2 regions of the Paenibacillus sp. FSL R5-0749 genome follow, and region 2 is predicted to be linked to the other one. Evidence: riboswitches for the same ligand, from Rfam matches in the RefSeq annotation. Region 2 holds a riboswitch; the other holds the start of a gene.
The links. Region 2 has a riboswitch for cobalamin ahead of cobJ (precorrin-3B C(17)-methyltransferase). Riboswitches for the same ligand answer to the same signal wherever they lie in the genome.
Positions count from the first base shown of each region.

Region 1 (16,198 bases), 830 kb from region 2:
TGATCACGGACAGGATCTCGCCCGTAACTGTGGTTACCTTGGTGGTATCACTCATCTCTCCAGAGCCCACCTGGGCATTAACAAAATGCAGAGCAATCAGTGTTGTTTCGGCTGTCGGCAGAGCGATATCCGTTTTTTCCTGAATCAGCTTCAGCGCAGCCTCCCCCACCCGGGTCTCGTCCGGATAGAGTGTCCGCACTTCCCATTCCAGCGGATTTTTGATACGGATGCCTTCTTTGGTTCGGGTTAATGCAAAACTGATATGGTCAGACAGGGTGAGAAGCAGATTCGGGTTAAATGTTTTATTCAGGATCTGACTGCCCAGCTTGATGACTTCCTCCGCGAGATAAATATCCTCAATTGGAATACTGTTCAGCAGATCATACATCCGAATGTTCTTCGGAGCTACGAATATTTTTTCCACCAAGTCCGTCTCCGTCAGCTCATAAGGCGTTTTCAGAAATCCTACACCCTTACCTACAACAAATACCTCTTCGTTATGTTCATTAATAGCAATGGCCACGTTATTGTTTACTTTCTTGATAACCTTCAATGTTCTCACCCCCCAACAAAAATAAAAAAAGACCGAAAGCGATTACAGTTAAGCAATCGAATTCGGTCATGCCTGGTTTCCCCAGTAACAGTCCGTGTTATGAATATAAGTTTATTATAGTGCTGTTTTTGAAAAAGTCAATCATGCAATCTTCAGGATAAATCAACCTTTCTTAGCATTGAAGGGATCGTAGAGAACCGATACGTCATATATAACAACGCTCTTTTTTAAAAATTATAAAAAGAAAATGTGACCATATGCCCCGCCCGCCAGTCTAATTCATATCAAAACCAGCCAAGTGCTGACTTCATTCCTCCCAATACGAAAGGAGCTGTTATCCATGGATTCAACCGATCTCGTTAACCAGGCCATCCAAGGAGATCGTGAAGCCTTTATCCGGCTTATTCGAGACATTGAGAACGCTTTGTACAATACAGCAAAATCCATGCTGCGAAAAGAGGAGGACGTGGCCGATGCCATTCAGGAGACCATTCTGAACGCATATAAATCGGTGCCCACGCTCCGGGAACCCCGGTATTTCAAAACCTGGCTGTTTCGGATCCTCATCAATGAATGCAACACGATCCTGTCCCGCCGCTCTCTATCCACCGCTTATGCGGAGGTACCTTCAGAAAAGCGGGAGCATTCTAGTCCCTACGATGAGGTCGATATGCGAGAAGCAGTAGACCGACTGGAGGAATCGAAACGAATTGTAGTCGTTTTGCATTATTTTGAGGACCTATCCCTGCGTCAAGTCGCCGATGCGCTGAATATTTCCGAAAGTGCAGTGAAAATGAGACTTACTCGGGCAAGGCAGGAGTTATATCAAAAATTCAAAAATTTTCGGGAGGTAAACTTACATGTCAAACCCGTTTAATATCGATCAGGAATTAAAGAACCAAGCGAAGGAGCGTCCTCTGATGTCTGAACTTGTGCGTAACCGGATTGATGCCACACTGGACTCTCTGCCGGCTTCCCCAAACACATTAAAAACCGAACAAAATTTGCGCTCCAGTCGCCGGAACAAGCGATGGAACAAGGCTGCAGCTGCGACGATCGCAGCCGGAGTATTGGGCGTGACCGTATTTGCATCCGGCTTTGTGTCACCGGCCATGGCCGCCTCCTTGCGCAACATCCCACTTGTAGGAAGCCTCTTCAGCTCAATCGAAGCCGATATGGGTCTGCGAACGGCGGGCAACGACGGCTTGACTACCCCTGTTAACAGCAAGGTCGCTTACCAGGATGTGAAGCTGGAAGTCCTTGAAACGGTTTATGATGGTACCCGTGCTGCATTCCTGGTTCATTTCACTGCGCCGAATCTGAATCAGGGTGAATATGACAATGGCAAGGACATTGTGAAACTGAGCAGTGGTATTGAGAATGTCTTTTTCAAAGTCGACGGGTCCCTCTCGGATAGCGGTATGTTCTATAGTTCGGTAGGAGAAACGCAGCCGAATACACTGCTCTTTGAGCAGGTCATTTCCTCCGATCAGGGAACGGCACAATTGCCGGATCAGTTCGAGGCGAAGGTTCAATTGACGTTGCAAGGCATCGATCATGAGTTCGAGTTGACGGTTCCTTTTGCCAAATCAACAGAAAACGTTCATCAGGTTCTGCCTAACACAGCCATGACCAACGATGTGTATACAGCCGCTGTTACGGAAGCGGAGGTTACCCCTGTCACCACCCGCTTAACTACCGTGATTGGGTTGAACGATAAGAGTACACTTACGGCAAAAGAGGAAGAACAGCTGCGTCACATCGGATTCGCCGTCTATGATGATCAGGGGCGGCAGCTAACCGCTCTCAGCGGCGAAGGTCTATACGAGGGGAACCAACTGAAATCGGAACGCATATATGCCACAACTGCCAAGGATGTAAAATATCTGATAGTGAAACCTTTCAAGATCAAGGATGATTTTACGGAAGAGGTTAAAGACACTCAATTCATCAAGGGAATGGAAATGAAGATTCAGCTTCAATAGCCTGATCTCATTTCCTGGTGAAGGAGCCATCGCATGTCCATCCAATATTCAATCTCATCTCCCATCGTACTTGGTCCATTATTCGTTCTGGTCCTGCTCGCCCTGATGCTCCATGCCAGGGTGAGCAAAACCAGATATACGGTCAGACAATATGTGTCGATGCTCACATTTTCCATATATATGTTGAGCGTTATGCACTTTGTATTTTTCCCTATCGACGTGAACATCGGAATCTATGCCAATCAGACCCCATGGTATCAAAGCATTCAATGGATTCCGCTTCTGACTGCAGATGCACCAAGCTTTCTCCTCAACATTGTGCTGTTTATGCCACTGGGGTTCATGCTTCCTTTCATCAAGCCTTGGATTCACTCGATACGAACAGCAGCATTCGCAGGATTGAGCGTAAGTTTCCTCATCGAAATAACACAGTTGCTGCTCCGAGCAACCTTAGGCAACGGTCGCAGCACCGATCTGAACGATTTGATAGCCAATACAACAGGATGTGTTCTTGGTTATGTCATCCTGAATATGTTCACAAAAAGTTCCATCGGACAGCGCCTGCTGGCCCTATGGGAGTCACCACGGGGAGTATCATCCAAAGATATGCAGTAAAATGAATATGAACAAGCATAAAGCCCCTGAAGGCAAAACATGGTCCATGCACCAAGATGAAAAAAGCCGTCTGCTATGGTACAATGAAGGAATTGTGTATTCAGAGACAGACATGTGGATAAAGGCCATGAACGAAGGATTTCTGATGCGCTTTTATCCATTCATCATGCTGCCATTTTAGGGAGGCTTATGGAACAACCATGCTCATTATTGGTATCGCCGGAGGAACCGGCTCCGGTAAAACGACGGTAGCTCGCTCCGTCATCGACCGTCTGGGATCAGGTAAAGTCACGTTTATATCCCAAGACAATTATTACAAAGACCAGTCGCAGCTCACACCTGAGCAACGCCGACTCACCAATTACGATCACCCATTTGCATTCGATAATGATCTGTTGATTGAGCATCTCACTTTGTTGAAAAAAGGCCAAGCGGCGTATGCTCCCGTATATGACTTCACCATAGATAATCGTGCTGCCAATGAGACGGTTGAACTGGCACCGAACCATATTGTCATTGTAGAAGGATTGCATGTGCTGATTGACGAACATCTTCGCAGTCTGATGGACATCAAAGTATTTGTTGATACCGACTCCGATGTGCGCATCCTGCGCAGAGTACTGCGGGACATTGAAGAGCGCGGACGCACGATCCAATCCGTGTACAAACAATATCTCGAAACGGTAAAACCGATGCACGATGCTTTTATCGAGCCATCCAAAAAGTATGCCGATATCATTATTCCAGAAGGCGGACATAATGAAGTAGGTATTCAGATGTTATCCATCCTCACCGAGAAATATCTCACCGGGGAAAATTGGAACGGCGCTTAATTTGCTGCAAAGCAGCACAACAGAAATCCAGGTTACGATACCGCGTAATCTGGATTTTTTGTTAATTATTCATTTATAATAATCCCATAATTGAAAGGAGATCTCTCCCTATGGCTACTTTTGAAGAGTTCATGCAGCATGACATCCGGGTTGGTACAGTGGTGGAAGCCGAACCCTTCCCCAAAGCTCGCATACCCGCTATTAAAATGACAATTGACTTCGGACCACTTGGTCTTAAACGCTCCAGTGCTCAGATTACCCAACGATATACGCCTGACATGATCATCGGCAAACAAGTTGTTGCTGTAGTTAATTTCCCACCTCGCCGGATTGCGGGTTTTGTCTCTGAAGTACTTGTGCTGGGCGGCGTGCCGGGTGAAGGCGATGTAGTCTTGCTCACACCAGATAGCACATTGCCTAATGGAACACCGATAGCCTGACTTTATATTGAATAAGAAGATATGGGCTTTTCAAATGTTTGGAAATCGAGTATTCTTGATGTATTGATGGTTTATGAAGGAACTACATATGTTAAAGACCTTAAAGCATAAGGCTATGAATCTGCGGATTCGTGGCCTTTTTTTGTGTTTTTTTGAGGGAATATAGGTCTGGAGAATTAGTAAGAGTGGTGTGGAGGGGAGAAAACATATTGATAAATCATACCAACAGCCTAGTATTACATGGTAGAATATTCATTAATATCACAAATTTAGTATCTAGTAACCTAAATCGTACATACCAAATACAACAAACGACAATGGAGAGGAGTAAGATTCATGAAAAAAATGATGATTTCCGGCGCAACGGCATTGGCTATATTAACAGGGGGGATCGTAGGTTTTGGAGCCATTGGCAATCCTGTAGAAGCTGCACAAGCTACAACTACATTCAAAGACGTTCCGGCTACACACTGGGCATCGTCAGCGATTAATTTGGCCGTGGAACAAGGTTATTTCAAGGGGTATGCTGACGGGACATTTAAACCAAGTTCACCGGTTACCAAAGCTGAAATGGCAAGTATCCTGGGCCGTTTATCCGATCAGCCTAATGCATCGACACAAGAATCAAACAATTTTACAGATATACCCGAGTGGGCAAAAAGTGGTGTCTCTACGGCTATCGCGAAAGGCTTTATCAACCCTTCCAGTTACAAGGGAAAACTGGATGCACAGGGCGCTCTTCAACGAGGCGAGATGGCAACTTGGCTGACACAAGGGCTAACGGTGGTTGATCCCGAGTACGAGCAAGCACTCTCTGATGTGACCAACACCGTTGTGCCTGCAAAGGAATATTTCACAGGCAAACTCGCAAGCGCTCAAAAAAATGCAGTTGCCGTTGCTCTGGGAACAGGACTGATGAGTGTAGCCAACGATAAAACATTTGGCGTCGATCGTACGACAACACGAGCTGAAGTAGCTGTATTGATCGCACGTTATGCAGCAGTTGCGAAGACAAAACCTGCTGATTTTCAGGGGCTGAATGAGCTGCGAGCCGTGGGTTTGACGGGGACGAATTTGAGTATTATTGCGCCTAAGTATCAGAAAGCAGGACCAGGAAAATTTTCCGAATCGTATGATTACAGCAAAGTTACTGGCGATTTTGCGAAAGTTCGTAATCAAGAATTAGTTACAGTAACGAATTATGCAGATCTAAAGGTCAAGAATTGGATCATTGTGAATCCATATGTGAAAGAAACTGAGAGAAGTATCTACTATCCTGTTTTTGTTGATGAAAAAGATAGATTACTCAGAGGCGCTTATTATTCTTTTACAGAGTTTGATATTAGTATTAAAAATTCTATGAACCAACTGCAAGCTGGGAGTCTTATCAATTCACCAAGTATTAATGCCCTAACTTCTCCAAGCACCAAAGGTTTTAAAGAGTATGGACTCAAACATATAAATGACTTACTCGGACCCAAAGGCGTGTTTATCGAAAAAAAATCTGTCTATTGGGCTGATGGTCTCTTACATTTTGACAAGTCACTAAATCCTGGAGTACGCCTGACGCTCAAAGATGGAACAATCTATACTGTAGTTCCAAATTAAACTATGAAAAGGGTGTTCCAATGTGCGTTCCTATAAATTATCAAAGAAGTTATTGATAGGATTTACAATACTTTGCTTAATGTTCCCAACCCCTTCAGTAGTTCTGGCTGGAGGGGGGCCTGGAACAAAACCTGTTTTAGAAGCCTCACATATAGTACCTTCATCACCTGCAAAGTCACAGAAAAAAGTAATACCCGTTGAGGGTAGTGGAATGTCTAATATCGGTGTTTATGTTTACCAGCTGGATAATTTAAGATGGAGTGTAGATGGAGAATGCAACGGCCAAACATTGAGCAATAACCCCGATACCAACAAACCAAACTCATCATTAGTTTGCGTAAACCTTCCGCTAGATGCACCAAGCTACAAACCCTCTGAGTACTTTGATCGTTCAGGCCAGAGATATTCTAGAAATGAATTAACTTCCATCTCGTTAAAGCCCATGTATATGGATAACACACAATATTACTCACCAGGCAAACCAATCTTGGTTAGTGTGGAATCATTTGACGGAGATACGGTTAAATTCACAACTCAAATCGGAGGCGCTATTGAACCAATAGGTCACAGACCCTATAATCCACCTAAATACTCTGCTGACTATGTATTTAATACCGATATATACTGGAGTGCTTTAGCTGAAATAACCAAAGAGATCAACCTCTCCGCTGGAGGTCAACTTAGCTTGAACCAGTCCAAACAATTGAATGCAACCGTCAAAACCAAAAATGGAGATGGAAACTTTGGAGCAGAGACCAATGTGAATACCGGCAGCGGTGGTACAACGACTTGGGAATCTTCCAATCCTGGTGTCGCTACGGTTAGTAACTCCGGATTAGTTCAAGCCGTCAGCAGAGGAACAACAACTATCACCGTATTGTGGAAGAAGGATGATTTTGAGCTAACTACCACAACCAACATTGGCGTTGAAGAAGATCCGGGCCCTGGAGGTGATGGTGACGGTAACGGGGGCGGTGGTGGAGGTTGCACACCAACGATTGGACCACCTTCAGGTGGAACCATCATGAGCATGAATGATCTCGATCCAAATGCCAACGGAGTTATTAAGTCAGATAACAGAGATAATGAGACATTCAATGTATTAAAAGGAATCCCTACTTCCGAATCACTCTACACAAATGCCTTTGCTGACAATTATCTATTTAAACATGCCTGGGCGAAAATGAGCGGTAAAGTTACATACAACTGTAATGTCACCATCTCGTACGACAGAGAGTGGACAGTACCTGGACCAGAGGAATGTGATGATGATGGTTGTAGACCAGGGACACCTGTACCTGCGAACGACACGGTACCCAAGCCATACAACTTCCAAATCACAAGAGACTACTCCTACTGGAAAATTAATAACTTGGAAGTATACAAGATCGCTAAAGCAACCATGAACAATTACGCTTTGCCCGGTGAGACCGTTACGATGAATCCATCAGGTTACACACCACCAACACTGGAGTCTAAAAATGATGAATCCGTAGAAAGCCATGTACGACCAGGGCAAACCACTTCAATCTCATATGCTCCACCCAAACTTACAGGAGGCTTGAACTCTCCACCCAGTGTACCTGATGATACATCACGGTTAAAAGGGATGGCTGAAACAAACACACCTCAAAGTAAAGTGAATAATGATTTGGTGAAGTTCAACAACACAACCATTATGAATGATGTAGAAGCAACCAAGGATGGACCAACGCCATCCAACATTCCCAATCCAACGACGATTGGTCGCGATGTCTTGTACAAACCGGGGAACATGATCAGCAATTCCCTGTTGAATAAAGCCAGCACAACGAGTTCGGGCGAGATCTATTATGATTTGCTACCCGGTAACGTGAACGGTGGTGCCAATAAAATATTGCCGATTAATGGTATCAACACCGTTACAGTTCACACCCCTGTTGTTAACTACGCCTGGGTGTCGGATGATCAGCCACATAATCAGAAAACGATACCGGACGCAACCAGCGCCGCACTCATTTTGGAACGTCCATTCATTGTGCGAATCCCTACATCAGGACAGCACTTGGATGCAGCAAGTTATCCCGGTTATGGGAATCGGGACTATGCCAAATATTTTCGAATTAAACAGGTGCAATTCCCGTTTGATGTCTACAACGCAGACCGGAGTCAGTTTATTCCCGCCAAGACATGGGTCGATATTCCGGTCAATCAACTGGATACCACATTCTATCTCCCTGTGTGGGTAGACGAAGGGAAATATCATATTACATTCCGCAATATTGCAGAGAATGCGCCTGCAAACTTTACCGAGCAACAGGATGCCAATACTAATCTGGCGCATCATGTTGCAGCAGACACCGTGCCGGTAGATGTCATCGGAAGGTTATATGATTTTCACGTCACGGATATCTCTGATTACAACTGGGAAAATGTATTTCGCAAGCGACTGGGCAGTCCCGAATCAACGGGCCTTAGCTACTGGGCTGGAATGAATAGCATCGATGGTGATCCGCGGGGTAACCTGGCTCCATTTGTATTACCCATTCGACCAGGAATCCATCCAGTGCAGGGATTCGCTAACGCAACTGTAAAGACAGGGTACCATTTCAAGTTCGATCTGAAGACCAAGGGCAATATGTTTGGCAAACAGGATGGTATTCGAATTACACCCACTTTTGCTTTTGTGAGTAAAGACGGTTCTTCCCGGCAAGAAGTAGATCTGTACTATCATCGAGGCCAGGAACGCCTGATTCGCATTGGATCGGCACAGGATCTGGAGAAACGATTTGTTGTCCTGAACTCACGTCTTCGGAATGTTCCCGGCACAGAGTTAGGCGATACCGCACGTTATCAGTATACTTATGAACTGTCAGCGGAAGAACGCAACCAGCGTACGTTGGCGGAACATATGGTTCAACTGGTCGATCAGACTTCCCATCAAAAAACATGGGTGGGTCGTTATGACTGGATGATCCTGTCTGCTCCAATTCGGACACTCATTGGACCCAAAACGGACATTCCTTCCGGGGTCAATGTAGACCGGGCTAATGCAGCAATCCAGCGCTGGTACGGGGAGTACAGCTTGCCTGCGGATGTATATGCCGTACCAAAAGGTATTGATCTGGAGCCCCTCGCCCGACAGAATCAGCTGGATGAGAAATCGAATATTTTTCTGAAGAATGGTTATATCGTGGTGAACTTCAATATGGAGAGCTTGCGGAATGGAACTACAGAGACACCCCATCTGCAATACATTCATGCACCATTGATGAATCAGTGGCAGATGGAAGGTTTCAACAAAACGCCATCAGACGTCCAAGGCAGAACCTGGCCTCTGAAGGATGGTGATATTGTCTTTTACCATGCTGATCAGTCCAGCCGGAATGATTTCCAATCCCAGGTACCACACTAGTTCGGGATCACCCAATAAAAAACAATCACGTCCCAACTACACACAACGTTCCTGTTATACCACAAAAGGGTTACCCTAAAAGTCATCTGTGAACTTCTGGGGTAACCCTTTTCGCATCATTCTATTGATATAATCTAATCAGACCATGACGAAAAGCCGCCATTGGTATTATCCTGAAAGAACCTTCTGAAAAACCTCCACCTTCTCCTGCTCCTGCTCTTGTTCTTGCTCCCGTTCCTCGTCCCGCTCCTGCATCTTATACTTCATTTCTCTCACGGACAACACCGAGGCCATCAGGCTCTGGGTATAGGGATGATTCGTTGAACTAGCCAGCTGTGAACTCTCTACAACTTCGACCACCTCACCCTGGTACATGACGGCAATTCGGTCGCTCACTTGCTGGACCACTGCAAGATCATGCGATATGAAAATAGATGAGATTCCTGTTTCTTTTCTCAACTCCACCAACAAATCCAGGATCTGCTGCTGAATGGAAACATCCAGTGCCGAGGTGGCTTCATCGAACAGGATGATGTCCGGCTCTACTCCAATCGCACGAGCAATGACTGCTCTTTGCTGCTCTCCCCCGCTCAGTTCATGCGGATATTTATCCGCCGTAGCGGCAGATAATCCTACCCGTTCCAACAGCCTGAACACTTCCCGATCCGCTTGTTGGCCCTTCATTACTTTATAATTAATGAGTGGCTCCCGAATAAAAGCTCCAATCTTCATTCGCGGATTAAAGATAGCCGAAGGCTCCTGAAAGACCATCTGAATCTGCTTTCGTTGCTGGCGTAACACATTCCCATTCAATCGAGTAATATCCTGTTGACGATATTGAATCTGCCCTGAAGTCACTCGCTCCAAATGGGTTACACATCTCGCCAGTGTGCTCTTCCCGCTACCACTCTCCCCGACAATCCCCAGACATTCCCCGGGATACAGCTGCAAATGAACAGATTTCAGTGCATCCACTGCCCTGTGTCCCTTTAACTCATAGGTTTTGCACAGATTTCTCAGTTCCAGAATCGGTAACCCCTTATGAGCCATGAACATTTCCCTCCAATTCAGGTACAGCACTCAGCAGCTTGCGAGTGTATTCATGCTGAGGATCGGATATGACGCGGAAAGTATCTCCCATCTCAACCAATATACCGTCCTGCATCACACCAATTCGGTCTGCCATATGCGCTGCAACGGCAATGTTATGTGTTACGATAATCATGCCTGTCCCTTGACGGGAACGAAGTTCGCTCAATCGGTTCATCACTTCATTCTGTGTCGTCACATCCAGCGAACTCGTCGGCTCGTCCGCAAGCAGAAGCTCTGGTTCCATCGTAACCGCCATGGCAATCGCTGTGCGCTGTTTCATGCCTCCACTAAGCTGCGAAGGGTAGGAACGCATAATCCGTTCGGGATCATCCAGTCCCATGTCCGCGAGCATACTCTCAGCCAGAGTATAAGCTGCTTTTTTGGACAAGGTAAAATGAGTTCGAATCGCTTCAATATACTGACTGCCGATGCTGCGAATGGGATTAAGATAGGAACCACTGTCCTGAAACACCATAGCAATCCGCTTTCCGCGTACTCCGCCCCAATCAGACTGTGAATCACGCAATAGCACTTTATCCTGAAAAGAGATCACTCCCCCGGTGTATTGACCACCTTCAGGTAACAAGCCAAGCAAAGCCCGAATAAGGGTCGACTTTCCGCTACCACTTTCACCTACAATCCCGATAATCTCTCCCTTATTCATGGAGAAGGACAGGTCCCGTAGAGCCAGAGAATCCCCCTTGTAGGTTATGGACAGATGATTGACACTAAGCAAGGGCTCCATTACTGCCCAACCTTAATATTACGATCCAGCAGGTAGAAGTCGATGGGATACATCGTCGCGCCTTGCACGGTACTTTTACTTACAATATTAATCGGGGTATAGGTCAAAAACATATAGGCTGCATCATCCAGAATCATCTGCTGTGCCTCTGCTGCAAGGGCATACCTTTTCTCCACGTCAAACTCGGAATGAAGACGAGTAATTACCTCATCCAGCTTCGGATTGCTATATCCGCCCACATTCCATTCCGCACCCGTCATGAAGTAGAAATCCAGAATATACTGCGGGTCACCCGTGATGCCTGTATTAATACTGGTCAAAGCGAGGTCGTAATTTCCGCTCTTCTGATGATCGGTTAGATCCTCATAGGAGGTCATCTCCACTTGAACGCCAATCTCTTTAAGCTGGGACTGCATTGCAGCAGCCACAATCGAATCAGACTCGTAAGCGGAGTTCAGAATCAGCTGTAGCGACAGCTTCTTGCCATCTTTTTCACGAATGCCATCGCCATCTGCATCCCTGTAGCCAGCCCCATCCAGCAACTGTTTGGCTTTCTCCGGTTCGTAACCATACCCTTTGATCTTGTCATATCCAAAAGGCAGCGCCGAGGTAAATGGACCTTTAGCCGCCTGACCTCCCACCAGCGTATTGGCATACATCTCCCGGTCTACACCATAAGAAATCGCTCGGCGAACCTCCGGATCACTCAGTAGCGGTTTGGTTGTGTTAAACCATACAAACTGGGTACGCAGGCTAGGAATTTCATCAATGGTGTATTGACTCTTGTCCTGGAATAACGTCAAATTGCTACGTCCCACGTTACTGGCTACATCAATCTCTCCAGACTGCAGGGCAAGGGCACGTGTGCTATCATCCTTAATATATTTCAACGTCAATGTGTCTACATCTGCCGCACCGCCCCAGTACCCGTCATACTTTTTCACCTGGATCTCCTGATCCGGCGTATAACCTGTCACCATAAATGGCCCCGTGGCGATAGGCTTGATCTTGAATTTGGATGTATCTGCACTCGTATCCACAATGACAAACAGTGGCTCGGCAATATTACCAAGCAGGGACGCATAAGGCTCTTTCGTTCTAATCGTCAGATCTTGTCCTTCAGCAGTCATTGAGGCTACGGGCACAGTTGCTTGTCCTCTTTCATTTAACGCGATGGAACGTTCTATCGATTTTTTCACCGCGTCGGCAGTTACCTTATTTCCGTTATGAAAAGTTACACCTTCTCGAATATGAAAGTGCCAAGTCATGTCATCCACTCGTTCCCAAGAATCTGCAATTTTAGGGACCAGCTTCATATTCTCGTCAAACTGGATCAGTGTCTCCCCAATCGCTGCACGCGTCAGCGTCCAGCCATTCCATTCTTCTGCCGGGTCCAGACTGCTGCCAAGCCAGAACAGAGCCACATTCAAATGAGTTGGTGTACTTGTCGAACCCTTGTCCGTACCCGCCGACTTCTCCATTGCACCAGACGAGGTCGATGGATTATTGGCGGTGCCACAAGCTGCAAGCAAGAACACAACCAACATGGATATGAGGGTGAGCAACATTGATTTTTGAAAATTCCTCTTCATTCTGGTTCCTCCAGTTAAGCAGTATTTTTCTTGGGATCAAGCACATCTCGCAGACTGTCTCCCAGTAAATTAAAAATAATGACGGTGCTGAATATCGCCAGACCTGGATAAACCAACAGCCATGGTGCAGTCTGCAGATATCTTCTGCCTTCATTTAACATGGCCCCCCACTCGGGGTTCGGTGGCTGCGCGCCAAGCCCAAGAAAGGACAACCCCGAGATGGACAGCATCATGCCTCCCACATCCATCATCGCCATGACGATGATTGGAGACATCATATTGGGCAGGATCGTCCTGCCGATGATCTGTATTTTACGTGCTCCGCTGAAAGCAGCGGCAGCGACATACTCCTTTTGCTGAAGGGAAATCACCAGGCTTCTGGCCATCCTTGCATACTTCGCCCACCAGACAACCGACAGTGCCAGAACCGTATTGAACAATCCCGGCCCAAGCATCCCCACCACAGCGATCGCAAAAATAAGCCCCGGAAATGCCATTAATGTATCAGACAGGCGCATGAGCACCATATCCGTCACCCCCCGAGCGAAACCGGCGATGACTCCAATCGTTACACCTAACACAAACACGATGCCAATCATCATAAAGGTGAGCAGCAGCGAGGTACGTGCACCGTACAGAAGACGAGATAATACACAGCGGCCCAGTTGATCGGTTCCAAGAGGATACTCGGCGCTGGATGGCTGCAACACTTTGGCAAAGTTCGTTGCAAGTGGGTCGTGTGGTGCAAGCAGCGGTGCAACCATGGCAAGAATAATCCAGAAGGCGGTCAGAGACAGCAGGAAGGTGAACCAGCGATTCTGCAGTAATACCAGTCTGAAGGCTCTCATCTATATATCCACATCCAGTCGGATTCGGGGATCACGAAGATGAGTCCATATATCAACCAGCAGATTCAGGGCGACATATATGATCGCCATCCAGATGACATATCCCTGAATCAGCGGATAATCCCTTGTGAAAATCGCATCTACAGCCATCTGTCCAACACCCGGCCACACAAATAAACTTTCCACAATCGCTGCACCACCTAACAAAGCACCTGTTGTCATACCCATAAGGGTAACGATCGGCAGCAGGGCATTGGGAAGAATATGACGAAAAATAATGATCGATTCCTTCACACCTCTGGATCTGGCTCCGATCACATAGTTCTGGCTTGTCTCCTCAAGCAGGATCGCACGAATCTGTCTGCTGTACTGGGCAACAAGTGGAATCGCGAGTGTACATGCAGGTAGAATCAGGCTGTACCATCCGGAATTGCCCATCACCGGCAGCAGCTTCAGCTGTACGCCGAAGACCAACATGAGCAACATACCCAACCAGAAGCTGGGCATCGATAATCCGGCAAAAGAGAACAGACGAATGACGTGATCAAGCCATTGGTTACGATAGACAGCCGACAGCATCCCCAATGGAAAGGAAACCAGTATAACCAGAAACATGGCGCTTCCTGTTAGCCAAAGCGTTGCCGGGAGCCGTGCCATCAGCACGTCCAGCACTGGACGATTGTATTTATATGATGTACCGAAGTCCCCAGTCATCACCTGTCCCAACCAAGTCCCGTACCGATAGAGAAAGGGCTCGTCCAATCCAAGCTCCGACCTCACCTGCCTGACCAGCTCATCAGATGGCGTTACCCCTGTAGACATAAGCATAAGTCTGGCTGGATCTCCAGGAGACAGGTAGGTTAGCAGGAACGTCAGGAACGTGATGCCGAACAATACGACTACCAGTTGCATTAATCGTTTAATGATATATCTGCTCACGTGTTCAAACGTCCTTCCCCAAAACTTTATGTATATGCCATGATGTTCTCCGTCCATAGCAAAAAAGGCGTCCCTCTCCGTGTTACTGGATGAGGACGCCTTAAATAAACAGATTTTCAGAAAAAATCATGCTCTCTAAACACCTTCCTATCTCCCGTAGGGTACTACTGTGTTTGTTAAACCTGGCAGGTCTCCTGGCTCCAGAATCATCGTCACTTGCAGCTCCTTCCCGGTCTAAACCAGTGGATTATCGCTACCTAACTCCTCTGTTACAGTGGCGGGACCGCGCCGGTATTACACCGGACTTCCCTATTAAGCTTTCACCCTGACGGGCAAAGCACCAAGTTCCACATATTCAATTACACTTCTGTATCAGTATAGCGGGACAACGTTTAATGATCAAAACTTTTCTTTCAAATTTGAAACACTAGGTGCGTCTAATCGCGAATTCTCGACCCCTTCGGAGATACGCCCGTCACACGCTTAAACATCTTGGAAAACAATAATGGGTCCGTATAACCGACAGAATGGGCCACTTCACTGACCGACAGCCCTGGATTCTGAAGAAGTTCGGCAGCACGATTCATACGGTACTCCAGAAAAAATGACTGTAGCGACATGCCATATCGCTCTTTGAATAATCCCGATAGATATGTGCGATCCAGCCCCACGGCTTGGGCAATATCCAGTATGGAGGTTCGCTGACTGTACCTGTTCTCCATAAATTGCACCGCCTGCCGGATGTATGTTTCTTTGTTTGAAAGGAGCTGCCCGACCTCTTCCTTCACAGGTGAAGAAGAGATTAATTCTGCCATCAAGCGGTACAAGAGACTCTGGTTCAACACATCACCTTCCGGTCGCGTGGAAGCTTGGACCATCTCCGTATACAACTGTTCCATCGTAATCGTATCATGGACATCATATATCGGGCGCTCCGGGCTCAGTTGGGCACGTTGCATGAATGCTTTGGCTTGTACACCTTTGAAACCGAACCACGAATACGTCCAGGGCTCCTTGGGATCTGCCTCATAATGAATAAGCGTATCCGGGAAAATGATAAAACCCTGTCCCTCGCTAAGCTTGTATTCCTGGTCCCCCATGTACACGATGCCCCGTCCTTCATGGATGTAATGCACAATATAGGAATCACGTACACCCGGTCCCCAATAATGGGCGGGTTCACACGCCTCCCACCCGAAGAACAACAAGACAAGTTCCATCTGTGTCCAGTCCGTGGCTACCACATTCATCTCTATTTTTCTCATTTTATGCCCTCCCTCCTTGTTTCCTTCCGAGGCTCACCATCTGTATGTCTAATTAAATTATAACAGCTAAAGGACATAAATATTAGTTGAAAACGGAAACAAAAATGGGATTATGCCATGTTTGAGAGGGGTTGAGCCATAGTTATATGTGCCGAATCGGCCTATAGTTGGGGTACAACATTTTTCAGGGAGGCTGAATTTAAGATGAACAAAATTACGTTTCTCGGTGCGGGAAGCACCGTCTTTGTCAAAAATGTATTGGGTGATGTCATGATGACCGAAGCACTTC
Region 1 is NZ_CP152005.1:286,489-302,686, reverse strand. It holds gene MKY85_RS01365 (PRD domain-containing protein) at 1-562, opposite strand, end outside; gene MKY85_RS01360 (sigma-70 family RNA polymerase sigma factor) at 894-1,430, shown strand; gene MKY85_RS01355 (DUF4179 domain-containing protein) at 1,414-2,538, shown strand; gene MKY85_RS01350 (VanZ family protein) at 2,572-3,153, shown strand; gene MKY85_RS01345 (hypothetical protein) at 3,161-3,334, shown strand; gene udk (uridine kinase) at 3,354-3,986, shown strand; gene csaA (chaperone CsaA) at 4,097-4,426, shown strand; gene MKY85_RS01330 (S-layer homology domain-containing protein) at 4,763-6,034, shown strand; gene MKY85_RS01325 (DUF5704 domain-containing protein) at 6,483-9,428, shown strand; gene MKY85_RS01320 (dipeptide/oligopeptide/nickel ABC transporter ATP-binding protein) at 9,597-10,478, opposite strand; gene MKY85_RS01315 (ABC transporter ATP-binding protein) at 10,468-11,265, opposite strand; gene MKY85_RS01310 (ABC transporter substrate-binding protein) at 11,265-12,857, opposite strand; gene nikC (nickel transporter permease) at 12,872-13,705, opposite strand; gene nikB (nickel ABC transporter permease) at 13,706-14,644, opposite strand; cobalamin riboswitch at 14,811-15,004, opposite strand; gene MKY85_RS01295 (AraC family ligand binding domain-containing protein) at 15,082-15,909, opposite strand; gene MKY85_RS01290 (alpha-glucosidase/alpha-galactosidase) at 16,114-16,198, shown strand, end outside.
Region 1: linked by a shared signal. The riboswitch ahead of nikB (nickel ABC transporter permease) and the one ahead of cobJ (precorrin-3B C(17)-methyltransferase) in region 2 are both predicted to bind cobalamin.

Region 2 (16,198 bases):
CGAAAGCAGACGGTCACTAACGACCAGCGCAGCATTGAACGGGAAGGATTCCGTTTCCTCCAGACTGCTGAAGACACGGATATGATCCGGCACGGGTTTGTTATATCTCCACCAGTTCCGCTCCCCCGTCTCCTGAATGAGAGCCACAGGTTCTTCATTCACAACAGCCGCACTGACAGGGGTTGCCTTGTCGAAGCTGTCTACGATCCAGCCCAACTCCCGCCCAAACATGTCCACCGGAATGGTGCCTTGCACGTCTGAAGCTGTCGTGATAACAGCACGTGCGCCGAGTACCTCCGCAACCTGACGAGTTAACTCATTTGCACCGCCAAGGTGACCAGACAGCACGCTGATGACATTTTCGCCGCGGTCATCAATGACCAGGACGGCAGGATCGACTTTTTTGTCCACCAGAATTGGAGCGATCATACGCACAACTGCCCCCAGGGAGATAAACAGAATGATGCCATTATATCGTTTGAACAAATCAGGCAAAATCAGCTTCACCGAGCCTTCGAACAACTCAAAACCCAACTGTTCCTCATCGCCACGAGCAAACTTGCTCATATAATACACGTCTGTACCCTGGAACTGCCCTGCCAGATTACGCACCATCTCCACACCATGCTTCGTGATGGCAACAGCTGCAAACGGATTACTCACCGGACTTCACTCCCTTACGGTAGCCATGGGTGAAGGATTTATCATACAGCTTGGAACGGTGGGCATCGCGGTTCACGAGATCCGGGTCAAGCGCCCAGCCTGCCAAGATCATCGCATGCATTGTAATGCCGGCGGCACGCAGATCCGCTGCCAGATTGGCAAGCGTGGTCCGTACAATCTTCTGATCAGGCCATGTTGCCCGCTGCACAACTGCCACAGGAGTATCTTCACTCCAGCCTGCGGCGAGGAATTCAACCACGACTTTTTTCGCCAAAGTCGCACTCAGGAAGAGCGCCACCGTACAGTGATGGGATGCCAGATCACGCAGCTTCTCCCGTTCAGGCACAGGGGTACGACCTTCTGCACGTGTCAGAATAACGGTCTGCGTCAGTTCTGGTACGGTCAATTCCGCCCCTAGTGCAGCTGCTGAAGCAAAGACCGAACTCACACCCGGAATGATCTCATATTCCACGCCCTGCTGTTTCAGCAGTACCATTTGTTCCAGAATTGCGCCGTACATCGCCGGATCACCCGTATGCACACGAGCTACACTGCGACCCGCACGAGTGGCTTCACACATCAGCTCAACCTGACGCTCCAGATCCATGCCAGAGCTTTGCAGCACTTCTGCTTCGGGCTTCGCAGTTGCAATCAGTTCATCGTTCACGAGGGAATCCGTATACAGCACCAGATCTGCACTTCTCAAAATGTTAGAACCTTTCACCGTGATCAAATCCGGATCGCCCGGGCCCGCGCCTACGATATAGACTTTCGCTTCCAATGTCTTCATTTGCTCACCACCATCAGGCTTAGATATTCCAGCTCCTGCCCTTTCAATTCACGGGCATCGCGCCAGACCAGTTCATATGGAGAAGTGACCTTGGTGACAACCGACGCTTTGCCGCCGAGTCCCATCTCGTCCAGCAATTCCAGCATCGGGTCAAGCACCTTCGCCACTTTGATAAATACAATCGTATCGTGATGCTCAATTGCCTGCCGCATGGCTTCTTTATCTGCCGTAGCCGGAATAATGCCCACCTGTTCGTCTCCGTCTGCCAGATGAATATCCAGCGCTGCCGCTGCACCCAACACGGATGAGATACCCGGGATCGAACTAATCGGTACTTCAGGATGCAACTCTCGCATCAGCCGGGCCAGATGAATAAATGTGCTGTAGAGGTTCGGGTCACCCTCAGTTACAAAAGCCACATCCTTGCCTTCCTTGAGCGCGCCCCAGCATGCTTCAACGGTCTTGCCCCACTCGCGTTCAAGCACAACCGGGTCCTTGGTCATCGGGAAGATCAGGCCAAGCATCTCTTTTTCTTCCGGGTTCACATACAGTTCCACAATCTCGTGGGCGTATGATTTACCGCCTTTACGTTTCTTTGGATATGCAACCACCGGGCATTCGCGAATCATCCGGTACGCTTTCACGGTAATCAGCTCCGGGTCTCCCGGCCCAACACCCACGCCATACAATGTACCGATGGCTTGGTGATCTGACGATTCATTTTCCAGTGGTTCTGCGGAAGTGCTTCCCCACGCTGTATTTCCTGTTGTGCTTGCAGTTGTTGTGCTAATGCTGCTCTCCCCCTTGTTCATTCATTAAAAAATCACTCTGCTCCGTCTGCGGATTCCGTTTCTTCGGTTACTGTGTGTTGTCCTGTGATCACGTAAATCGGATTCAATCCGTCAAAACGGGTCATATTCAGGATCGGCTTGCTGCGCGCCGTCTGAAGTAACGTCACGGAGGCGTCCATCCCTGCTTCGCGCATCGCCTTCATGCTGTCATGCAGCGTCTCGATTGTCGCTGCATTCACTACGAGGCGTCCCTCCGGGCGCAGCCGGGACGCACACAGGGCGATCAGCTGGCCGAGTTCGCCGCCGCTGCCGCCAATGAACACCGCATCCGGATTCGGTAGTTCGTCCAGCCCTGCTGGTGCTTTGGCATGAAGGACGGTGAAATCTGTCCGGAATTTGATCCGGTTGGCCTCGATGTTCACGAGGTCACCTTCGTTCTTCTCGATGGCGAAGACCTGCCCCCGCGGCGCCAGCCGCGTGCACTCCACCGCCACCGAGCCTGAACCTGCGCCGATATCCCACACGATGCTGTCCTCGCCCAGTTTCAGCTCGGACAAGCTGAATGCGCGGACTTCACGCTTGGTGATGAGGCCTTTTTCGGGTTTGCGCTGATGGAATTCCTCATCTGCAAACCCGAAGCCTTTGCGCGGCGCTGGTGCACCCTTGCGGCGCAACAAAATCACGACGTTCAGCGGGCTGCATTCTGCTGCCGCCAGCTCGTCGAGGGTGTAATGGCGGGCACGTTCGTCTGCGCCGCCCAGGTTCTCGGCAACGTAGGCATCATACTCGGTCATGCCGAACTGTTGCAGATAAGCCCCGATCGCAGCGGGGCTGTTGTGCTCATCCGTGAGCAGCGCAATTTTGGCTTTGCCATCGATGCGCTGGGCGAGGCCTTTGAGCGGGCGACCGTGCACGCTTTCGAGCACGGCATCGTGCCAGCTCTCGCCAAGCTGGGCAAATGCCAGCTGCAGCGAACTGAGATTAGGCCGGATCTCCAGTTGATCCGGGCCGATTTGGCGCGCTAAATACCCGGCGATGCCGTAGAACAGCGGGTCACCCGAGGCAAGCACAACGACGTTGTGTGTGGCCTGCAACGCTTTTATTTTCACAACGAGATCGCTTAAACCGCTCTTAATCGCTAACCGCTCACCTGCAAATGCAGGGAAATACTCTAACTGGCGCTCTCCGCCAACGAGTACATCTGCCTCCTGAATGAGATTCAGGCTATCCGTTGTTAATCCTGCCGCGCCTTCTTCACCCACACCGATAATGCGGATTTTACGATTCTTTGCTCCAGTTGCTGTCTTCGAGTTCACTAATTTCCGCCCTCCCCAGTTCCATTCCTTTCATTGTTACCAATACTACTTCCACCGTTACGCCGCCCCCGGCATGTTCCAGACAGTGCCGACAGGCGTATGTACATAACTTTTCAAAATAGGGCAAGTACCCGGCTTCGGTCATCATATCTGCCACCTGAGTCGCCGTGTTGGCTTCCTCAATCGCTTGCGCCAGTTCATCCCCGGCTCCGGTCTCGCGGGCCACGGACGCAAGAAATCCAAAATCCACCGGCGCACTCTTGGAGTGCACCATCATGACGCCTTGGGCCACTTTGGCAAATTTGCCTGGCATCCCAACCAGAGTGATGCGTTTCATGCCCAACCGTTTACCGTGTTTGATCGCAAAGCCAACAAAGTCGCCCATCTGGATAAAAGCTTCCTCCGGCAGTTCGGGCATCATCTTCATGGCGTATTTCTCGCTACTGCCGCCCGTTGTCAGCACAATATGTTCACATTCAGATGCCTGAGCAACGGAAATCGCTTGTACCACACTCGCTCTGTAGGCAGAAGTCGAGAATGGAACAACCACGCCGCGTGTACCTAAAATGGAGATGCCGCCCAAAATGCCCAGACGGGAATTCAGTGTCTTCTTCGCCATCTCTTCGCCGTCCGGCACGCTGATCACAACCCGCACGCCTCTGGCTGTGCCGTGTTCGGCGAGCACTTGGGTGACGGCTTCGGTAATCATACGGCGCGGAACGGGATTGATTGCCGCTTCGCCTACAGGCACGGGCAGTCCAGGCTTCGTGACTCGGCCTACGCCGATGCCCCCATCCAGCTCCATGCCCGGCTCGTCCCGCCAGGACACATGTGCGATAATCTTCGCCCGATGTGTGGCATCGGGGTCATCCCCGGCGTCCTTGATGGTGGCACAGGTTGCTACGCCATCGGACAGTTCCTGCTCGATCAGTTCGAACGAGTGGTCAAAGCCCGCGGGCAATGAAACCACGGCCTGTGCAGGGACATGGCCCGTTAACAGGAGCTGCGTCGCTCCTTTGGCAACGGCTGTGGCACACGCACCTGTGGTGAAGCCGGAACGCATGGGTTTGTCGGGATCTGGTGTATTGCCGCCTTTCATGGGTTTTGAACCTCCCGTCCTTTAATTAGCTAGTTTAAATGAGGTGAAAATTATGCTGTGTGCGTGGGTGGTGGCTTTTGGCGCTTGGTGACCGCTACGGGTACGGATCGTTCTTATGATCGCTGTTGTCTCCAGATTTCTTTGATTCCCTTTTGTAAAGGGAGAAATCCGGAGACAAAGGCGAGTGTATGCTTCCGAAGTAGCTTTCTTGCAGAAAGCTTTGAGCTCCGCTTCTTCAGAATCGATTCCGTCCCCTCGCTCCTACCTACTCCTGCATCCACCTTTCACAGAGCGTAGTGCCACCTCTTGGGCTAAACAATGCCCTGAGGTTTTTTTGGGTAACTAATCATCCCATGCCCGTAGGACTTGGCATGGAATGTAGTTACTTGGTTTGTGTTTGAGCGTGTGCTGTTCTTTTTGCTAGTTGGTGATACTTGAGGATTGATCACCTTATGACGGTGAACAACATACCCGTGCAATCCCTTTCAGTCATGCGAGTATGAGTGGATAACTTTTTATGACATCTACATTTCTAACGAATCGAGAAGACGTTATTTGGGCCAAATTCCACAAACAAAAATTGTAACGAATCGTAGTGACGTTATTTCATTAAACAGACGTTGTTTTCACCACTTTTTGGCGTGTTTCACCGGAATAGCGTTACTCAGATTCGTTAGAATATGAAACGGATGATAATCCGCAATATAAGGCCTGTGAGGTTCGTTAGAGCTTATTAAGTTTGCTAGAATTCCTTAAAGTCCTTTAAGGTTCGTGGTACGTTAAAGCTCGCTAAGGATCATTAAAGCTCATTACGTTCGCTAGAATTCGTTAAAGTTTGTAACGCTCGTTTGTTTGCGTCGCGATTGCCTCTATTCACCTGTGGTCGTTACTTAAAATTACTTAAAATGACTACGCCTTCACGGCCATCAGGGAGATGGCGTTCAGGGCGGCCACGACGATGGTACTTCCGCCTTTGCGACCGATGTTGGTGATAAATGGGATGTCGAGTTTGCGCAGCTCGTCTTTGGATTCTGCTGCGGATACGAATCCAACCGGCATGCCGATGATCAGGCCCGGTTTGGCTTCGCCTTCTTTGACCAGACGGATCAGTTCCAGCAATGCTGTTGGGGCGTTACCAATGGCGTAGATTCCGCCTTCGTATAATTGATTCGCTTTACGTGTCGAGATGATGGCCCGAGTGGTGTTCAAGCGTTTGGCTTCCTCCATCACATCGGGATCGGAAATATGTACATGCACATCTCCGCCAAAACCGCGAATGCGATCCTTGCTTACGCCAGCCTGAATCATCTGTACGTCAGCGATGACGGATTGGCCGGCACGAAGCGCTGCAATCCCTGCTTGAATGGCATCCGGGTGGAACACCATGCTGCGGCCCAGTTCGAAGTCAGCCGAGGCGTGAATGACACGCTGTACCACTGGATATTGCTCAGCCGTGAAAGGGTGCTCACCCAGTTCCTCCGTGATCATCTCAAAGCTTTTCCCCTCAATCTCCTGTGGCTGTACGGTCAACGGTTTAAATTCCGTTTTGAAATCCATGTGCATTCCACTCCTTCTACTCGTTGTGTCATTCAAAAATTCATTATTCAAATTAAAACTATTGGGGTGCTCTACTGCACCAATACACGCTCCAACTCATCCAGTACACCTTCAAAATGATCAAACACCGTTCCGAATTCAGCTTCAGGGCGTGAAATCAACACGACATGAATGCCCAGCTCCAGTGCAGATTGGATTTTCTCATCCACCGCTCCGGTCTTGCCGCTCTCCTTGGTAACCATTACCGTCGTCGCATAGTGCTTGTACAAAGCTTCATTCATTTCACGGGAAAAAGGTCCCTGCATCGCAATAATATTGCGCTGTTCAACGCCAAGCTCACCGCATTTCTCCATATTATCGAGACGTGGAAGCATGCGGGCAACGAGACGAATGTCCGGATCACCGAGCAGGTGCTTGGTGAAAATCTGTAACGTTTTGCTACCTGTCGTCAGCATGACCGAGCCCTTCAATTCTTTGGCCTTGAGTGCCGCTTCATCGTAGGAAGACACGACATGCAGCAACGCATGATCATCGTACGCGAGACCCGTGCGCTCGTAACGAATGTATGGAATGCCCGCCTGTTTGGCTGCTTCCATCGCATTGGCATGTGCTTCTTCGGCAAATGGATGACTTGCATCCACGATGGCACGGCTACCTTTTTCACGCACAAGTTCCACCATCGCTTCCACGGTCAAACGGCCTGTCCGAACAGGTAATCCGGCCTCTGTCAGGCTATGGGCAGCACTGTCGGTTACGACAGAAGTCAGCACGTCTGTACCTTGCTGCTGGATCTGTAGAGCGAGTTCCCTGGCATCACTCGTACCACACAACATGAAGATCATGGACGATTCACCTGCTCCGAAGTTACTGCAACCTGTGACTGATCGGGAGAAGCCGCTTCTTGTACGATTCCTTCTGCGTCACCCTGGTTGTTCCGATTACCTTCGTGCTCGTGATGCGTATGATGCAACTCTTCATCGTGATCATGATGATAATCGAGTGAAGTTTGACGATCGCCAGCAGTATTCGCGTGATCATGACTGTGGTCATGTTTATGTGTATGGTCATCGTGTGCATGTACATGCTGGTGGTCATGCTCATCATGAAGATGAGAGTGATCATGGTCCGAATGATCGTGGTTGTGCGCATGATTGTGCTCATGATGGTGGTCGTGACTGTGCTCATGTCCATGATCGTGATGATGGTCGTGGTCGTGATCATGGTGGTGATCGTGGTCGTGGTCGTGATCATGCCCATGGTCGTGATCATGATGATGGTGGTGGTGTTTGGCTGCTTCAAGTCTGAATTGACAGTTATCACAGTTGGCTGTTACCCGTCCGTATAACCCCTCATGGGCCCGCTCCAGTACCAGTTCAACCAGCTTCGGGTGGAAGCCAAAATATCCGCCAACCTCAACCTGAATGCCTGGATGCGCCGCTGCAAATTCTGCGGTCATTTCATCAATACGCTTGATCAGTACACCTGTGAACAGGAAATAAGGCATGATGATGATTTTCTTCGCGCCCAGCAAGAGACAGCGTTCCAATCCATCCGGGAAAGAGGGTTGAGTCACGCCGATGAAGCTGCTTTCCGTCCACTTGTAGGGCAGTTTCTCCCATAACATCCGAGTCATTTTGAAAAAGTCACTGTTGGCATCCGGGTCACTGCTTCCCCGTCCAAGCACCAGTACGGCAGTCTCTTCATCCGTCACCGGAGCAGGTGGAGCCGCTACCGCTGTGCCGCCTTGGGATGCGACAAGTACAGGTTGTGCTTCTTGCAGACGGGTCTGCATGATTTGGACAACTTTCTCGTGAACACCGATTGGACGACCATATACGAACTCCACCTGCGGATAACGTGCCTTGGCGCGGTCAATGGCGTTAGGAATATCAATCTTGGCATGACCGGCAGCAAACAGAATGATCGGCACCAACACGACACGTGTGGCCCCTCGGTCCACACAAGCGGTAACACCATCAGCAATACTTGGTCTCGTTAATTCCAGAAAACAGGTCTCCACCAACGTATTTTCAGGTGCCTTCGCTGCTACCTCATGTGCAAACTCCTTCAGTTCCCGGTTCCCCTCGGGATCACGGCTCCCGTGTCCCACCAACAATATTGCATCCATCTTTGTTATTCCTCCCCCGTCTGACCCGCAGATCAGACTTTTCATATTCATTCAGCACTCCAGTTCATCCGGCTAAAACTGCGCCAAACCAGTCATTCCATCCATTCACTGCATTACTCGTAAAAATCAATCCATCTATGTCAGCTGAAATCCAGCGAATATTGCAAAATATTAGATAGGTCCTGACAAGCTGTACCCTCATGTCTCCACGAAAGAAGTCGTTCAGGCAGGGACTTAATTAATGATTACTCAAGACTTATTTATAAAAAATTTAGTAAGGAATTAAGTATGGAATTAGTCACCACATATCGGGTTTACTTCCACAGTGACCGGTGCATCGACATGGCGGAAGCCCTGAATTACACCAACTCGTTTGAAGAACTTGTGGAATCGCTCATTCGGATGGCCCTTTTCCTTGTAATCCGCCACAATACGTTCCACAATGCCACCGATCTGATCACCCGGAATTCCCTCCGCTACGGGCTGGGCAGGGTGAGCATTGCGGCCAAATTTCTTGCCGCCGAGGAACAGGTCATATGCACCTTTGCGATACACGATGCCGATATCCTCCAATACTGCCCCGTAACATGCCATACCGCAGCCATTCAGCGCCACACTCGTTTCTTTGGGTGCACCCAGTCCGCCAATCACGGCCTGCAAATGGTTAGCCATCGGGACAGCATCGTCCTTCTCCATATTGCAGAAGTCACATGCCTTCACCTTGATGACATCACCAATCGGTACAACGATAAAATTCGCTGCACGCAGCTCTTCAACCAGCGAGTCCGGTTCAAATGTCGGCACTCTCAGAATAATCTGGTGCTCCGGCGTGTACTCCAGTTCGCCGTCTTCACTTGCACACTGCGCCAGCAGCGCCATCTGGGCTGCGGTGAATTTTTTGTTGCCCACGCCGGGCGACACGCCGACTTCGAACAGCGGCGCCTTACGCCCAGGCTCAGGCGCGGTGCGTACCGCCGTTGCGGTCGCAGCCTGGGGTGAACTTGCTTCTCGGCTCGGCGCTGCTGCATTCAGCCAGCGGCTCGCCGATTCGCCCGCGAGCGCGCCGCCTGCCGCGAGCCGTGTCAGCGCCTCGGCGGCCAGCGCAGCTGCGCTGACGCGTGGCGCTTCTGCGACTCGGCCCGGAGCGGCCTCTGCCGCAACGGGCGCAGGTCGCTCGCCGGCAAGCACGGCGGTGCCAGCGCCGCTCGCCGAGCTTGCCGCAGGCATAATGGCAGCTGCCCCAGTGGGCGGCTGCCCTTGCGGAGCCGTGCCCGCTCCGGCGCTTGCGCCGCGCAGGGCTGGCTCCGCCTGTGGCTGCGCGGCCGATGCAGCGCTGGCCGCGCTCTCGCCCGCTGCCTCGCCGGAGGCGGCAGCGCGGGCTTCCCTTGCGCCGAGCGACCATGGCTCGGCTTCCGTGCGTAGTCGCTCATGAGGTCTGAGCGACTGTTCCGCGGTGTTCAGCGTATATTTCCGCTGATACCCGCGGGGGGTGACCATGAGTCCTTCGTACATCATGGTCGAAGAGTTGCCGATAATCACGGTCGTCAGCATGCCGATATCATGATTCAGCATATCCTCCAGTGTGGTCATGACAACGTCCTGACGCTCACGGTATGCACTTTTCACCAGACCTACGGGGGTCTGTGGGTCACGATAACGCAGGATCATTTCCTGTGTCTCCACGATCTGGCGTGTGCGCCGTCCACTGCGTGGATTGTACAGGGCAATGACAAAATCAGCAGAAGCTGCGGCTTCAACCCGGCGAATAATGGTCTCCCACGGCGTAAGGTGATCACTAAGGCTGATCGTACATGCATCATGCATGACAGGGGCACCCAGCAGTGATGCACAGGACTGAATGGCCGATACGCCCGGAATAACCTCGACGGCAACACCCGTATCCGGCTTCCAACCTTGCTCCATCAGCACCTCGTACACCAGTCCAGCCATACCATACACACCTGCGTCACCGCTGGAAATTACGGCAACAATTTTGCCCATCTCCGCCTGTCGAACCGCTTCTTGTGCACGGCTTACTTCCTCCGTCATGCCTGTACGTACAATCGCTTGCCCGTTCAACAGAGGGCGAATAAGATCCACATACGTGTTGTATCCGATAATTACCTCACTCTCCTGAAGTGCTTCGAGTGCCCGCTTGGTGATATGTTCCATTGCTCCCGGGCCGAACCCGATAATCAGCAGCTTGCCTTGATCTTGCATGATTTCTCCTCCTTCATCACACTTGTCGTACTGATCTAAACAGTGAAGAAGGGCGGCTATGCCGACCTTCTCCCCCGCTGTACTGCATGTTCAACTCGTCAGCTCTGTTTACTCAGACTATCGAACAAGGCTCTTACATCAACCGTTATGATCCAACTAATCTATTCCTCTACCTGCAATTTCCCGACACAGGGTAGGTATCGCAAGGATGTGCATTTATCTAAAAAAACAAAAAAATCCCATCCTTGTAACGGATGGGATACGCATGTACGTACACTCAAGAACACAGCCCCAGACTCCCGAAGGGTAGTCCTGTGACTATGTGGCCTGGAGGGGCCAGCCGGGCGAACCGATTGTTCGCCCAATTCCTGATTCTTCGTACACCACTCCTTTCCGCGAAGGGTTTGGTGACACATGCAAGGTAGGTCTCCTGGCTTTGGATCATCAGCTTCCTTTTCTGTCTTCCCCGGCTTTCCGAGTGACTTGGATCAAAAAGGGCTTCACCATTACAGTGGCGGGACCGCTCGGGACTTTCACCCGATTCCCTGTTACCTCTTGCTGCACGCAAGAGCACCTTGCTTGTTTTCATTCAATATTGTTTTCATAATAACACCGTGCAGGAAATAATGTCCATGCTTATGATACTTATCCATTCTTCTATTTTCAGACAAAACAGAAAAAAGTCCTGATCCAAAAATCGGATCAGAACCCGGAATAACCTATGCATATCCCATTCGTTATAACCATCCAACAACCCTTGCATTGAGTTCGTTTCTGTTAACGACTCAACCTTTATTGCTGACCGCCAACCTTGTCTGCACGCCCTGCGGAAAAGTAACGTCCAAGTTCAACGATGAGTGCACCCATCTTCTCTTCCTCCGGAATGACCAGCGCCTCAATGCCTTCTTCACGCATGGAGTTTGCTGTAACTTTACCTACGGATGCAGGAATTACGCCTTGTCTGAAAGCGGCAAGCAACGGCTCAAGCTTGTCCTTGGAGGCCGCATATTGCGTCAGAAATCTGACCTGGGGTCCACTTGTGAACGCAACAGCATCTACCTCGAACTTTAGAATTTCATTCAACAGCTGTTCCAGCTCTGCATCTTCCGGCGGTACATGGCGGTAAGGTAGCACTTGTCTGACGATTGCACCTTGTTCTTCCAACCATGCAACGAGTTTGGGAGCTGTCTCCCCATGAAGCTGTAATATGACCTTTTTCCCTGCGAGATCATGCGGGGTGAATTCTCGAATGAGCCCGTCCGTGCTACCGTCATCATCCCGTACCAGGGGCGTTAATCTGCGCTTTTTGAGCGCATTCACCGTCTTGTATCCCCTCGCTGCAATGGAGGATTCCGATAATACATCCAAAAACTGTCCCGCAATTTCCATATCCTCAGCCATTTCAAACAATGCATCCAATCCCATACCCGTCGTTAACACCGCCCAGTCTGGCGGGTCTGAGATCCAGGATACCAGCCCATCCCTGATATTCCGATCATCCAGGAATACCGTCCCCTGTGCCGGTCGCACAAGCGGAATTCCCCCCATTTTTTCAACCAGTATGGACATTTCTTTCGATTTTCGTGGTCCTGTCAATGCTACACGCACACCTGCCAAATGTTGAGCCATTCATGTTCCCCCCGTTAGTCCAGCCGAATGTTCATCAGTCTGACTACAGTATACAGGGTACTTCTGTGAAGCGAAACTGTGCTTACCCTATTTTTGCCCGTTCATCTATAAGGATTTTTGATGGAATGTATCAGGAAGGTTGGAGTTCTCCCCCATGACGATCCTGCCTTCTTTTCTCCCCGTTCTTCTCCGAATCAGTGGATTCTTGTCCCTGTTCAAGCTTCTCTTTCTTGGACTGCTCTCCCGATTTCTGGTGGGCAGATTCTTTTTTATCCTTTTTGCGAGGACGAAGGAAAAGAAACAGCACAAGCGGGAACAGTACTTCAAAAACAATTGCAATCCATGTCCATTCCCGGGTAAAACGATACAACTGAATGGCGTTTCTGAAAAACCAGAATGCACAAACAAAGCCTAACAGTGCCACTGGACCAGTCATGACCTTTCCGGAAACTTTCGGAATCATTCGCTTCAGTCCCCAACAGACAAAGTACAGATCAAATGCAATTTTGGTGATCATGGTAGGCAGGGTCGCCGCTGCCAGCGCCAGATCAAACCGATCCAGGAAATCACTTATTTGCAACTGCCTTGCCAGCTCATAAGAAGGGTATACCAGCCTGGACGCAATAGGTACACCTATCGACGTGATGGTTTCCACTAGAATCAGCATCATCAGCAATCCCGAGATGATAATGCCCCATAGCACAGGTTTGAAGCGAAAGTCACTGCCTTTGACGACAAAAGGTAAGGCGATCATCTCGCCATAAAAAGAAAATATGTACCAACTCCCTTTGCCTACACCTGCCGTATCGACATGAAAATAGGGCATCAGATTGTCCATATTGATCTGCTGGATAAGCATGAAAGGCACAATGATAGAGTTCAACAGGAACAGGGTAACATAGAGTTCCGACATTCCGATCAACGAACCAAGCCCACCTCGGACGATAAATACCGCCATAATCATAAGTGACAATACAACGATGGAAATCGGTGTCGTCTCTAATAAAGTTATACTTACATAATCGCCAATTAATCGGATATCTCTTGCGAATATGAAGAAAAAAAACAAAACGTACATTACACCTGCGAGCCTTCCCATAAAGGGGAACCTGTCAGCAAGGGCCTCAAATAGATCCTGATTCGGAAACCTTCGCTGGATTCGGCTTACCATCCACATGGATATAACCATCACGAGAACAACTGGCACATACGAGAGATAAGCGTGCTGTTCCGCATAATAAATAGCCTGCGCATGGGGTTGAATCAACGTGCCCGTAATACTGAGAAGCAGCACAAGTAGTACAATCTGTCGAGAAGTTACACTTTGATTCATACCATACCTCCTTTCCATCATTCAATCTGTACTTCGCACCACCCCAGTCCCCATCTACGGTAACGGTAAAAAGCGCTGGATGATATGGCTAATCCATACCGCCACAAAAAAGGTTTTGCTTAAATGGGTTACATAGAGCCAAAGGCCAGTTCCTATTACAATCAGACCGTAGGATAACCAGCGATTAATGGCTGCGGCCTGCTTCAGGTGTCTGAAGTCCATGACAATGACAATGATGACCATCCCCAGATAGGTGAACAATAGTGGTTTAATCATGTACAATATCCTCCTCCATGACACCAATCGGCTTGTTAACTATCCCCACATTTTCAATGATGACATGAGGGATAACGTTTACCTCAACATCAGGATAGATATCATCCCATCGATCCTTCATTTTGTCCCACTCTTTAGGCATGTGTTGATGGATCGACCGACCAATCCCGAGAATATCGGCATGATATTTTTGCTGTATTAACCGAACTCCTTCAACGATATCCTCTTTTATTTTTTGGTGGATCGCATCATTTAATTTCAAAATCTCTTTTTCACGCAGATCACCGTAATTTGATTCGTTATCTACTACCACGCCTTTGGCGTACAATTGAACGGTTACACTAACCTTGCCATCCTTGACACTGGGGTGCAGTGAAGAATTGTTCTCGTTCAGCTTGATGAATATATCTCCTTCTCCGCGCGGAGCCTTGACCATAATTTCAGGCGCATTGGCTTCTCCCATAGCGAGAATCAAGGCATCGGCGGGAGCTTTGTCAATCATGCCTACCAACTTGTCTTTTTTAAAAATGGCCAATCCATCCAGCTTGATATTTGTTTTGGCATCCTTCCAATTCTTCGGAACATTGTCGACTTTTGAAGCAACTGGCAGGAATGGATCTACTCCGTCACTGAGGATCGCATCAGTGAATGTTTTAAGGGAACGTGGGTTTCGCATATTTAGAAAGCACAACTCTCTCACCATCTCAGATGGAAACTTCTCTATGGGTGCATCCGTATCCATGACTTTATATGCCGCGCCTTTCGTCACAACTGGTAATGCAGAGAATCGGTTGAGCGGGTAGCGCGTAAACAAATCAAGCATTGGAGCTACGCCATCCCTTGCAAGATCCTCTCCAATAAGCATGGTACGGCGGTGTGCATAATAAATCGTTCGTGAGAGTGATTTTTGGCCTTCAAGTGTAGTCCCCCTCAGTGTCTTCGCGGTATTGGACAACATGAACCACGATTTATCCCCGCTTGTCCCCCCGCCACCTCCAGAACTCCCGGTAGAACCGGATTGTCCAGGCAGAGCAATCTGGAGACTGGATCTGTAATTGTCCTGCTCCTTATCAACAGCTATGCCAATCACAAAGGCAATATCATTAATTTCCTTACGATCCCAACAGCCTGCTATGAAAATGGTACATAGCAGTAACATCAACACAGTGCGGAATTTACGAATAAGAAACATGTGTTCACCATCCTTCCTCAGCTTCAGGCGAACCATTGATCTTCTCTTTCATCCGTTTCTGATCCCGATGAACCGTAGAAGGACGATTGATCATTTTCCACCATGGCACACGAATAAGAATATCTTTGGTATCTGTTTTACTATACGGGCTAAGACCTGACAGATAAGGTACACCAAACGAAGTCATCTGTGTCAGATGCACCGAGATCAGAACCAAGCCAATGACGATGCCATACAATCCGAGCATACCCGCCAGCAACATGATCGGAAATCGCAATAGGCGCACGGTGATCGCGAAGTTAAACCGCGGAATCGTAAAGGAAGCTATACCTGTCATGGATACGATAATAACCATCGGTGCGGACACTATCCCGGCCTGTACTGCGGCCTGTCCGATCACAAGTGCGCCGAGAATACTGACGGCTTGCCCTACTGTTTTGGGTAACCTGACCCCGGCTTCCCGAAGAGCTTCAAATGACAGCTCCATGATGAGGGCTTCAACCAAAGCCGGAAAAGGAATGGCTTCCCGGGCACCTGCGATACTCAGAATCAGCGTGGTTGGCAGCATATCCTGATGAAATGTTGTAATAGAGATATACAAGGCTGGCAGGAACAGAGCGATGGCTACGAACAAGAAGCGAATCCACCGCACCAGATTACTGATGAAGAATCGCTCGTAATAATCCTCACTGGCTTGCAGCATCTGCCACATCGTGACTGGAGCAATCAGCGCGAATGGGGTTCCATCTACCAGAATGGCAAAGCGTCCTTCCAACAGATTACCTGCAACGGTATCCGGCCGCTCCGAGTAGTGCATCTGCGGGAAAGGCGAATACGGATGATCTTCAATCAATTCCTCGATATAACCCGTTTCCAGGATGCCATCAATATTGATTTTTTCCAGACGTTTCTTGACATCTTGAATCGTTTTTGGATCAGCAATACCTTCCAGATAGGTCAGCACAATATCGGTCTTGGTTTCTGTGCCAAGAGTCATGCTTACCATCTTGAGAGAAGGTGTTTTCAGCTTGAAGCGCAGCAAAGCCGTATTCACGCGCAGTGTTTCGGTAAACCCCTCCCGCGGTCCCCGAATCACGGATTCTGTCTGCGGTTCCTCCACACCACGTCTGACGCCACCTTTGACATTGAACATCCAGGCTTCGCGACTTCCACCGACCACCAGAAGGGCAGAGGATGCCAGCAC
Region 2 is NZ_CP152005.1:6,218,286-6,234,483, forward strand. It holds gene MKY85_RS27730 (cobalamin biosynthesis protein) at 1-663, opposite strand, end outside; gene cobM (precorrin-4 C(11)-methyltransferase) at 656-1,453, opposite strand; gene cobI (precorrin-2 C(20)-methyltransferase) at 1,450-2,265, opposite strand; gene cbiE (precorrin-6y C5,15-methyltransferase (decarboxylating) subunit CbiE) at 2,277-3,560, opposite strand; gene MKY85_RS27750 (cobalt-precorrin-5B (C(1))-methyltransferase) at 3,523-4,659, opposite strand; gene MKY85_RS27755 (precorrin-8X methylmutase) at 5,569-6,216, opposite strand; gene cobK (precorrin-6A reductase) at 6,288-7,058, opposite strand; gene MKY85_RS27765 (sirohydrochlorin chelatase) at 7,055-8,344, opposite strand; gene cobJ (precorrin-3B C(17)-methyltransferase) at 8,639-10,564, opposite strand; cobalamin riboswitch at 10,967-11,157, opposite strand; gene MKY85_RS27775 (uroporphyrinogen-III synthase) at 11,357-12,193, opposite strand; gene MKY85_RS27780 (endospore germination permease) at 12,324-13,526, opposite strand; gene MKY85_RS27785 (hypothetical protein) at 13,581-13,802, opposite strand; gene MKY85_RS27790 (Ger(x)C family spore germination protein) at 13,795-14,994, opposite strand; gene MKY85_RS27795 (spore germination protein) at 14,999-16,198, opposite strand, start outside.